Regions from separate parts of the Thermorhabdus hydrogeniformans genome, predicted to be linked through region 1. Evidence: riboswitches for the same ligand, from Rfam matches in the RefSeq annotation. Region 1 holds a riboswitch; each other region holds the start of a gene.

Evidence for each region. A riboswitch is a leader RNA that binds a small molecule or an ion and turns the genes downstream of it on or off. The one in region 1 is predicted to bind thiamine pyrophosphate.
Region 2: linked by a shared signal. The riboswitch ahead of thiS (sulfur carrier protein ThiS) and the one ahead of thiC (phosphomethylpyrimidine synthase ThiC) in region 1 are both predicted to bind thiamine pyrophosphate.
Region 3: linked by a shared signal. The riboswitch ahead of thiT (energy-coupled thiamine transporter ThiT) and the one ahead of thiC (phosphomethylpyrimidine synthase ThiC) in region 1 are both predicted to bind thiamine pyrophosphate.

Annotation. Positions count from the first base shown of each region.
Region 1 is NZ_JBJYKD010000023.1:19,442-22,719, reverse strand. Features, by position in the region: gene thiD (bifunctional hydroxymethylpyrimidine kinase/phosphomethylpyrimidine kinase) at 1-299, opposite strand, end outside; gene thiC (phosphomethylpyrimidine synthase ThiC) at 313-1,611, opposite strand; TPP riboswitch at 1,663-1,767, opposite strand; gene ACKX14_RS11135 (nucleoside kinase) at 1,950-3,278, shown strand, end outside.
Region 2 is NZ_JBJYKD010000045.1:93-3,370, forward strand. Features, by position in the region: gene ACKX14_RS14570 (hypothetical protein) at 66-1,151, shown strand; TPP riboswitch at 1,349-1,448, shown strand; gene thiS (sulfur carrier protein ThiS) at 1,517-1,723, shown strand; gene ACKX14_RS14580 (thiazole synthase) at 1,727-2,494, shown strand; gene thiH (2-iminoacetate synthase ThiH) at 2,512-3,278, shown strand, end outside.
Region 3 is NZ_JBJYKD010000033.1:17,759-21,036, forward strand. Features, by position in the region: gene ACKX14_RS13340 (DNA methyltransferase) at 1-1,045, shown strand, start outside; gene ACKX14_RS13345 (CPBP family glutamic-type intramembrane protease) at 1,258-1,641, shown strand; TPP riboswitch at 1,837-1,944, shown strand; gene thiT (energy-coupled thiamine transporter ThiT) at 2,022-2,678, shown strand; gene mfd (transcription-repair coupling factor) at 3,157-3,278, shown strand, end outside.

The sequences.
Region 1 (3,278 bases):
ATATTTTTTGCATTCCAACTCTTTAATGAAGACGCCACAGTTTCAATGATGGTACTGCTTGACACCATGCCGATCTTAACGGCGTCTACCTCAACATCCTCAAAAATCCGGTCTATCTGTCCCCTTATAATTTCTTGGTCAAGCTCCCTGACGTCAAAAACACCCATTGTGTTTTGGGCGGTGACGGCCGTTATGACGCTCATGCCGTATACACCCAGGGCACAAAACGTTTTTATGTCGGCCTGGATGCCCGCTCCGCCTATGCTGTCGGAACCTGCGATGGTCAAGATTTTCTTCATAAACAGCTCTCCTTTAACAGTCGCTCCTGCTTTTTCCCAGGTATTTGGCAACAATGTCCATGGCGCAGAATTTGCCGCACATGGTGCACGTCCTGACATCCGAAGGGTTTTTTTCGTCCCTGTATCTTCGTGCTTTCTCAGGGTCCAGCGCCAGCTTTAACTGAGACTCCCAGTCGAGGTTTTTCCGGGCTGCGGCCATTGTTAAATCCCACTCTATCGCTCCCGGAATACCCTTTACTATATCGGCCGCATGGGCCGCAATCCTGGATGCTATAACTCCCTCTCTTACGTCTTCCTCCGTAGGGAGTCCCAGGTGCTCTGCAGGAGTCACATAGCACAGGAAATCGGCTCCGGCGGACGCCGCCACGGCCCCGCCGATGGCGGCGGCGATGTGGTCGTAACCCGCTGCCACGTCGGTCACAAGAGGCCCCAGCACATAAAAAGGCGCTTCGTGGCATATCCTCTTTTGAAGCTGAACATTGGCCTGAACCTGATCCAGCGGCACGTGTCCGGGGCCTTCCACCATCACCTGCACCCCATGTTTCCAGGCCTCCTGCACCAGTTCGCCAAGTATTATGAGCTCCTGGATCTGGGCGCGGTCTGTGGCGTCGGCGATACAGCCCGGCCTCAAGCCGTCTCCCAGGCTCAGGGTCACATCGTATTTTTTGGCGATTTCCAGCAGCCTGTCGAAGTGTTCGTAGAGAGGGTTCTGCTTTTCGTTTTTCAGCATCCAGCCCGTGATGAAGGCCCCGCCCCTGCTCACGATGTCGGTTATCCTGCCCTCCCGCCGAAGCCTTTCTACAGCCTCCAGTGTCAGGCCGCAGTGAACGGTGATAAAATCCACACCCTGTTCGGCCTGCTGTTCTATAACTTCAAAAAGCTCGTCATCCGTGAATTCAATGACACTGCCGTTTTTGTTCTGGGCCAGAACCCCAACCTCATAAACCGGCACCGTTCCCAGAGGCACACTGACTTCAGAAAGCATGACCTTTCTTATGGATTTAATATCCCCTCCGGTGGAAAGATCCATTATGGCATCGGCTCCGGCGTCTATTGCCGTTTTTGCCTTGGCAAGCTCCGGCGCCATATCGGGGTACTTGTCGGATGTCCCGATATTGGCATTGACCTTTGTCCTGAGCCCCTTTCCTATGCCGCACGGTTTTAACCCTCTGTGGTTGGGATTAAAAGGGATTACTATCTTGCCTGCGGCAACTCCCTCTTTTACCACTTCCGGGCTTATTCCTTCTTTTTTTGCCACCTCCCTCATCTCATCTGTTATAAATCCTTTTCTGGCCGCTTCCAGTTGGGTCATTTTTATCCCTCCAGAAAAATAAAATCCGCATCCGAAGGGATGCGGTTTATAAACACTGATATTCTACCTTCCCTTCGCTGGCATTACCCAAACAGGTTCTAAGGGTTCGGGATTGTCCCGTCTCAGCCGCTCTAAGCAGCACCCCTGGTAGAAAATATTTAGTTTGATTCATTATACTTTAAAAACAGGGTAATGTCAATTCGGTTCTACAACTGTGAAATTTCCTGCCTGAAGATGTGGTATAATAGCAAAGGGAACCTTGAATTGATTTATGGAAAAAAGAAATGTTAAGTATTAGATTATAAAATTGCACTGTATTAGCAGGAGGGGGTAACGTTATGAAGGTTACCATCGATGGCCGTGGAGAAAAATTAATAAATGAACCCGTGGCGCTTCTAACACTGGCAAAAGAATATCAAAAAGAGTACTCATCACCCATTGTCGGGGCCATAGTGAACAACCGGCTCAGGGAACTTACATACGTCCTGAAAGAAGATGCCCGGCTGGAGTTTCTGGACCTTACCACGGAAATAGGCATGAAGATTTATGTAAGAAGTCTTTCTTTTTTGTTCATAAAGGCATGTCACGATGTCTTACCGGGCTGCAGGGTCCACATTGAACACTCCCTTGGAGATGGTCTCTACTGTGAGATATACAGGGGAGAGCCCATCAGTGAGGAAGATGTGGAAGATATTGAAAGCAGGATGAGGCAGCTGGTGGAAAGGGATATCCCGATCCTGAAGACGAAGATGTCCGTCGAAGAGGCCGCCATAATGTTCAAAAAAATGGGCCTTGAAGACAAAGTGAGGGTATTGAAGTACAGGAAAGAACCCTTTGTCAATATATACGAACTGGACGGTATGAAGGACTACTTTTACGGTTACATGCTGCCATCAACCGGCTACCTTAAATGGTTTAAACTCAAATTTTACCTCCCCGGCGTCATACTTCAATTCCCCGGCAGGTCAAATCCCACCCTGGTGGCGCCATACCGGGAACAGCCGAAACTTGCCAGGGTATTCAGGGAAGCCGAGCGATGGGCCCATATTCTGGGAGTCGCCGATGTGGGCGCGCTGAACGACTACATCGCCGCCGGCAGGGCCGGTGAAATCATCCGAATAGCCGAGGCCCTGCATGAGAAAAAGATAGCCCAGATAGCCGACACCATATATGAGAACAGGGAAAGAATGAGGATAATTCTCATTGCGGGCCCATCCTCATCGGGCAAGACCACCTTCGCCCAGCGCCTCATGGTCCAGCTCAGGGTAAACGGACTCCGGCCCATATCCGTATCCCTGGATGACTACTTTGTTGACCGTGATAGAACTCCTCTGGATGAAGAAGGTAAACCCGACTTTGAAGCGCTGGAGGCCATAGACATAAAGCTTTTCAATCAACACCTGACCAGGCTGATTCAGGGAAAGGAAGTGCTGCTGCCCAGATATAATTTTCATACTGGCAAAAGGGAGTATCAGAACATCCCCATAAGGGTGGACAGGGACCAGCCCATTATCATTGAAGGCATACACGGCCTCAATGAGCGTCTGACGTTGTCTATCCCTAAGGAGAACAAATTTAAAATATACGTAAGCGCCCTCACGCAGCTCAGCCTTGACAACCACAACCGTATTTCCACCACCGACACAAGACTGCTTCGCCGCATTGTG
Region 2 (3,278 bases), on a different contig from region 1:
AAGTAAAAGTCTGTAATGATTCTCCGGGCTTTTCTTACAAAATTATTATTTAAAGGAGGTTTAACATGGCTGTCAAAGAAAAAGTGGTCGTTGGAACGGAACGCAGGATGGAAACCATAGAGTGGGTTGGTTTGAGTCTGTTATTTCTTTCCCTTGTAATATTGTTTGTAAAGCCCGCCATCATCGGCGGAATTTTCGACGCCATGGTCGGCAGAGTGGTACCCATAGTCGTGAAGGTGTATCTTACCGGTACACTGGGCAGCGCCATCATACTCAGCGTCATGACAGGCCGGATCCTGGAGCGCCTCGGTTTCACCGACGCCCTGGTCCGGGTGTTTACCCCGCTGGCCAAACTCATTAGAATTACTCCCCTGGTGATCGTTCCTGCCATCTACAACATCCTCGGAGATATCAACGCGTCGGGGCGCATAACAGCTCCCTCGCTAAAAAAAGCCGGCGCCACAAAGGATGAGCAGAAAATAGCCATCGCCACCATGTGCCAGGGCAACCAGTCTTTTTCCACTTTCATGCTGGGCCTCTTGGCCTTTACGAAGGGCGGAATATGGGCCTTCCCCATTATCGTGGTGGGTCTGTTCCTGCCGGTTATCCTGGTGCCGTTTATCCTGAGCAAGACCATTTACAGGAATGTGAAATACAAAGACATAAGTGAAATGCCGAGGTTCACCCCAAATACCCCCGCCATTCCCACGATATTTAACGGTGCGCGGGAGGGGGCGGAGCTGTTATTCCTGCTGCTGATACCGGCCGCCGCCGTGGTGTTCGCTCTTATCGGCGCCCTGGAATTTGTAGGAATATGGAAGCCCATAGAAGCCGCCATATCCTCCTTCCTCTCCGCACTTTCAATCGACCCGACCACAGGTCTGCAGTCAATCCTGGTGTCGCCCACACTGGCCATGAACACCCTGGTGGAGACCATATCCAAGGTGCCGCCACGCATGGCGATCGGCTCATTCATTCTTGGCGCCTCGGGGTTCCCCCTGCAGATCCCCCTGGCCCAGATACCGGCGGTGTGGTCTCAAAATTCCGACCTTACCGCCGGTGAAGCCATGCAGGCATCCATAGTGGGTATGATTATCCGCATCATATCGGCCTTCATACTTGCATGGGTTTTGACGCCTTTAGTCGTATAACCTACCTTTTGACAAACAATGCCGTTTTTTAACGTCAGAAAGCGAGAGCGGGTAAAATATCAGCAGCTGGCTGAAGCTGAAACAATGGCCGGAAAATGTCTTTTCAGGATGGTTACTTTACAAATTTCAAAATAAGGAATAAAATTATATTTATAGAAACAAAAAAATAAAATTATACTTTAGAAACATAAAATAGAATACATTACTAGGGGTGCCGAAAGGCTGAGAGGACCAAAAGTCCAACCCTTTGAACCTGATGTGGGTAATGCCACCGGAGGGAAGTAATGAGGATTGCTTAAAAAGTAAATCGGAGCTTCCATTGATTCCCTATCGATGGAAGCTTTTATTTTTCCTTTAAAGGAGGGGTGTATTTGAAAGTCATTCTAAATGGGAAGGAAGAAAACCTCGCAAATGCAGTAACCGTTGGTCAGTTACTGGACATGAAGGGGTGCAGGCTTAATTCGGTGATTGTGGTGGTCAATTCTTCCGTTGTCAGGAAGGAAGACTGGGACAATTTTGTAATAAGCGAGAACGACCAGGTCGAGATAGTGAGAATCGTGGGAGGAGGATAAAAAATGAATGATAATTTAATAATAGGCGAAAGGAAACTGGAAAACAGGCTGTTTATAGGGACCGGGAAGTTTTCGGACTACCGGATCATGGGGGAAGCCGTGCGACAATCAGGAGCTCAGGTAGTTACCGTGGCCCTGAGGAGAGTTAACCTTGAACAGCCTCAAGAAAGTGAGCTAAATTACATACCCGAAGGTTGCATCCTCATGCCCAATACCTCCGGCGCCAGAACCGCCGAAGAAGCGGTGAAAATCGCCAGGATAGCCAGGGCGGCCGGCTGCGGCAACTGGGTCAAGATAGAGGTGGTGACCGACCAGAGGTACCTGCTGCCGGACAACTATGAGACCATAAAAGCTACCGAAATCCTTGCAAAAGAAGGATTTGTGGTGCTTCCATACATTAGCCCCGACCTGATGGTGGCCAAGCGGCTAATGGAAGCTGGAGCAGCCGCCGTAATGCCCCTTGGCGCCCCCATTGGTTCAAACCGGGGTCTCAGGACTCGTGAATTGATTCGTATCTTAATTGAAGAAATTGACCTGCCGGTAATTGTGGACGCAGGAATCGGCAAACCCTCCGAGGCGGCGGAGGCCATGGAAATGGGTGCAGCGGCGGTACTGGTCAATACCGCCATTGCGACTGCAAAAGATCCGGTTGCAATGGCCAGAGCCTTCAGCCTTGCAGTAAAGGCCGGAAGAATGGCTTATTTATCGGGTCTTGCGCCAACCAAAAAATATGCCGAGGCCTCATCTCCACTGACCGGGTTCCTGTATTAAAAATGGAGGCGGTATTAATGAGCTTTTACGATGTCTATAAGGAGTATGAGGACTTTGATTTTGAGCGTTTTTTCCTGAACCGGACCGAACAGGACGTATTGAACGCCCTTTCCAGAGAACACCTGGATGAAGTCGATTATCTGACGCTTTTATCACCGGCGGCCGGAAATTTTCTTGAAGAAATGGCACAAAAAGCCCACAGCATAACCCTGAGAAATTTTGGAAGAGTGATTTTTCTGTTCACGCCGTTATACCTGTCTGATTTTTGTGCGAATCAGTGCGCCTACTGCAGCTTTAATGCCAGAAATAAGTTCGAGAGGAAAAAGCTCACTCTGAAACAGGTGGAAGAAGAGGCAAAAGCCATAGCCAAAACGGGAATAAAAGAAATACTTATACTGACCGGGGAATCGAGGCAGCACAGTCCGGTATCATATATAAAAGACTGTGTGGGTATTTTAAAGAATTATTTTTCCAGCGTTTCAATAGAAATCTACCCCCTTGAAGAAGAGGAGTACAGGGAACTGGTCGAAGCCGGCGTGGACGGCCTCACCATGTTTCAGGAGGTCTACGACCCGAAAATATACGATAAATATCATTTCGGCCCCAAGAAAAATTACCATTATCGGCTGGACGCCCCGGAAAGAAGCTGCCGGGCAGGCATGAGGACGGTGGGCGTGGGGGCTCTCCTGGGTCTTGCCGACTGGAGAAAGGAGGCATTTTTTACAGGACTGCACGCCGATTACTTGCAGAAGAAATTTTGGGATGTGCAGGTGAGCATATCTTT
Region 3 (3,278 bases), on a different contig from region 1:
CAGGCCCATGTCGGCCAATTCTTATTACTGTATGGGGGACTGGATAGAGGAAAACGTATGGGAAAGGTTTGAAAACCGTGTATTGTGGCGCTGGGGGGTTCTCCAGGGCAAGAAGGAAACCAACCGCCTTATTGGCGATTATTTCAGGCCGGCCGGCGATTGTTCCGGCCTTCAGAAAGATCGGACTTTTCTCCTGCTCAACCGCCCGGCCCAGGACCTCTCGGAAATACCGTGTGAAAGCGTCGACTACTGCTTTACCGACCCTCCCTACGGGGGCAGTATTCAGTACTCCGAGCTCACCCTCCTCTGGCGGTCGTGGCTGAAAATGGGGGATGATTTCGCCGCTGACGAGATAACCATAAACGACTTCCAGGCCAAGAGCGAGGAGGACTTTGAAGAGATGCTGACCCGGGCCTTTCTGGAGATCTACAGGGTCTTAAAACCCGGGCGCTGGCTTTCGGTAACCTTTAACAACAGGGATCATAGAGTGTGGTGCGCCCTTTTAAACGCGTGCCGGGCGGCGGGTTTTGAAATGGTTAACATAGTGCCTCAAGAGCCCTTGGGTCGTTCCTTTGTCCAGTCATGGAGCGGCAACTCCCTGAAAAGGGACCTTATATTGAATTTCAGAAAGCCGGGAGGCAGACGGGCACCGCCATGGAGGAATCAGACCGCGGCGGCGGATGACGGCGGCAAAATTCCCCTGAAAGGCGGCAGCGGCGATGCTGTGCCCTGCGGGGAAAGCCTCCGGTGCCGGAGGGCTGCCGGGCCGCTGCCGGTGAAAGACATAATTTTAACGAGTGCCGGGGAGTATCTGTCGAAAAACGGCGACGCCACTTTGCCGGAACTTTTTGAGGCGGCCATCATGAAGTGGATAAACCTCACCTACGGCGGGGCCAATCCCGGCGGGGAGGGTACCTATTTTGACATGAATTTTGTCGACAGGTGCCTCTCGGAGACCCCCGGGTTCATTAGAAAGTTGGCCGGAAACGGCGTATGTTATTCGCTTTCCCAGCCCAAACGAAACAACGGGGCAGGCAGCTCCTAGAAAATGGCTGCCGCTCCCCCGGCGGAGGCCGAAGGGTTATAATGTAAGGATTAAAAACATAAATTACAGGACAGAATAAACCCTGACATCCGGAAAAGCGATTTTCATATCTTCGATTTTATATGCCCGTATGGGTCTACCTCGAAGATACTTCTGGGTTTAGGGAGGAGATTTTCATATTTTCTTTTTCTCAGACGCCCCAGGCTGCGGCCGTGTTAGCGGGGCTGCTGGCCGCGGCGGTTTGTTACCATTTGAACGGCAGGGCGTTGAAGGCCTTCGGGGAAGAGGCGGTCACGTACGCTGCACCCGTGTTCGAGGAACTGCTCAAGACGGGATTTGCGCTGGCACTGGGAGGCGGGGTTTTTTTGTCTCACCTAACCTTCGGGGCTGTGGAGGCGGCTTACGACCTCTACAAAAACCGGGGCGCCCCGGCCTGCCGGGCGGGTATTGCCGGATTTGTAAGCCACGGTGTTTTCGGGGCCGTAACCGGGTATTGCATAAAGTATTTTAACAACCCCCTGCCCGGCTTGATTGTGTCGATTCTCATCCACATGGGCTGGAACTACACAGTAATGAATTTTAATAAATTGTTTTAAAGGCCGCTTAAGAGCCGTGTTTTTAAAATATCGCCGTTCAGACTCACAATACCTATAAAATCAATAAAAATCATCAAAATAAGCCCGTATTCGAGTGATGTTCAGCTTGATAAATTTGTAAAAGAGTGATATATTGAATACACCAAATAAAATTATTATCATTTAACCCTTATTCAATTAAAAAATTAACCTGACTATGTCCACTGGGGGAGCAGGTATGCTGAGAAAGCAAGGGAAAGCCCTTGCTGACCCTTTAAACCTGATCTAGGTAATGCTAGCGCAGGGAAGTGGCAAGATTAGCCGTAACTTTGCGTTACGGCTTTTTCATCTACTCTCCGGACATAGTCAATCCACTATGGGCCGGAGAGGAGGTGATTTATTTGGATTACCTTATCGGCGTATTTAAAGACCTGACCGAACTCACTCCCGTCACCCTTTCGGTACTGGCGGCCATTGTCTTGACGGCGGTGCTGCTTATGGTGGTGGGTCCCAGGGCGCGTTTCAACTCCAGGGCTATAGTCTATGGAGGGCTCTGCACGGCCATAGCCTTTGTGTTATCCTATATCAGGCTCTATCACTGGCCTCAGGGAGGGTCCATAACGCCCGCCAGCATGCTGCCGATGTTTGTCTACGCCTATATATTCGGGCCTGCGGCGGGGATAGCGGCGGGGGCGGTTTACGGCATCCTGCAGCTCATTCAGGACCCCTTCATAGTCCACCCGGTGCAGGTGCTGCTGGACTACGTCATAGCCTTTGCAGCCATGGGTCTTGCGGGCTTCTGCAGGAACAACATAAGTCTGGGCGTGCTGCTGGGAGGTTTTGGCCGCTTCTTTTCCAGCTTTCTTTCAGGCGTCATTTTCTTCGCTTCCTATGCGCCGGAGAATATGAGCCCCGTTGTTTACTCCATACTGGTTAACGGCCTGGTTATCGGGACCGACAGCCTGATCTGCTTTGTCGTATCCCTTCTGCCCCAGGTCCGGGCCCTGGTGGAAAGACTGAAGCGGGGCACCATGACACAGGCGAGTGAGCAAGCTTGAAATCCATGCCGGTTCCCGGTCGAAGCATTCACGGCGGAAAAAGGGAAATAGCCAGAATATGAATTTTAAAATTGTTACCATTTTTGGTGCGCCGCTCTGCCGGCGCGTTTTTGTTCGGCCGGCGTAATATTGTGCGGGTGCAGGAATGAATATCACATTAAATGTGATAATATATTACAGTAAGCGTGATATTAGCAGGAGGTGTAACGCGCGCCCGGTGGATTGTTTCCCCGCGGTGGCCCGCTGGCCAAAGAAAACCTGGTATGACGGGAGGAGTTTATTAATTCACTTATCAATCGCCTTTCCGGAGGGCATAGCATCATGCCGGCCGGCCCTCGCGCGGACGGATTTTTTAAATTTGTTGATACGGCCTTATAATTGGGGTATAATAATAAAGTCGGCCCATGCTTTTAACAGGGCTTTTCGGTATTTGTCAGAATATTTATAAATCAACTTTTTTTCAAGACGGGAGTGTATGATGATAGATGTAGTTAAGTTTTCGGAAGAAATACCTGAATTTAACAGGCTTGTCAGGGATCTGAACAGAGGGCTGTCCAATTTACTCGCATACGGTGTTTCCGATTCCCAGAGGGCTTTTTT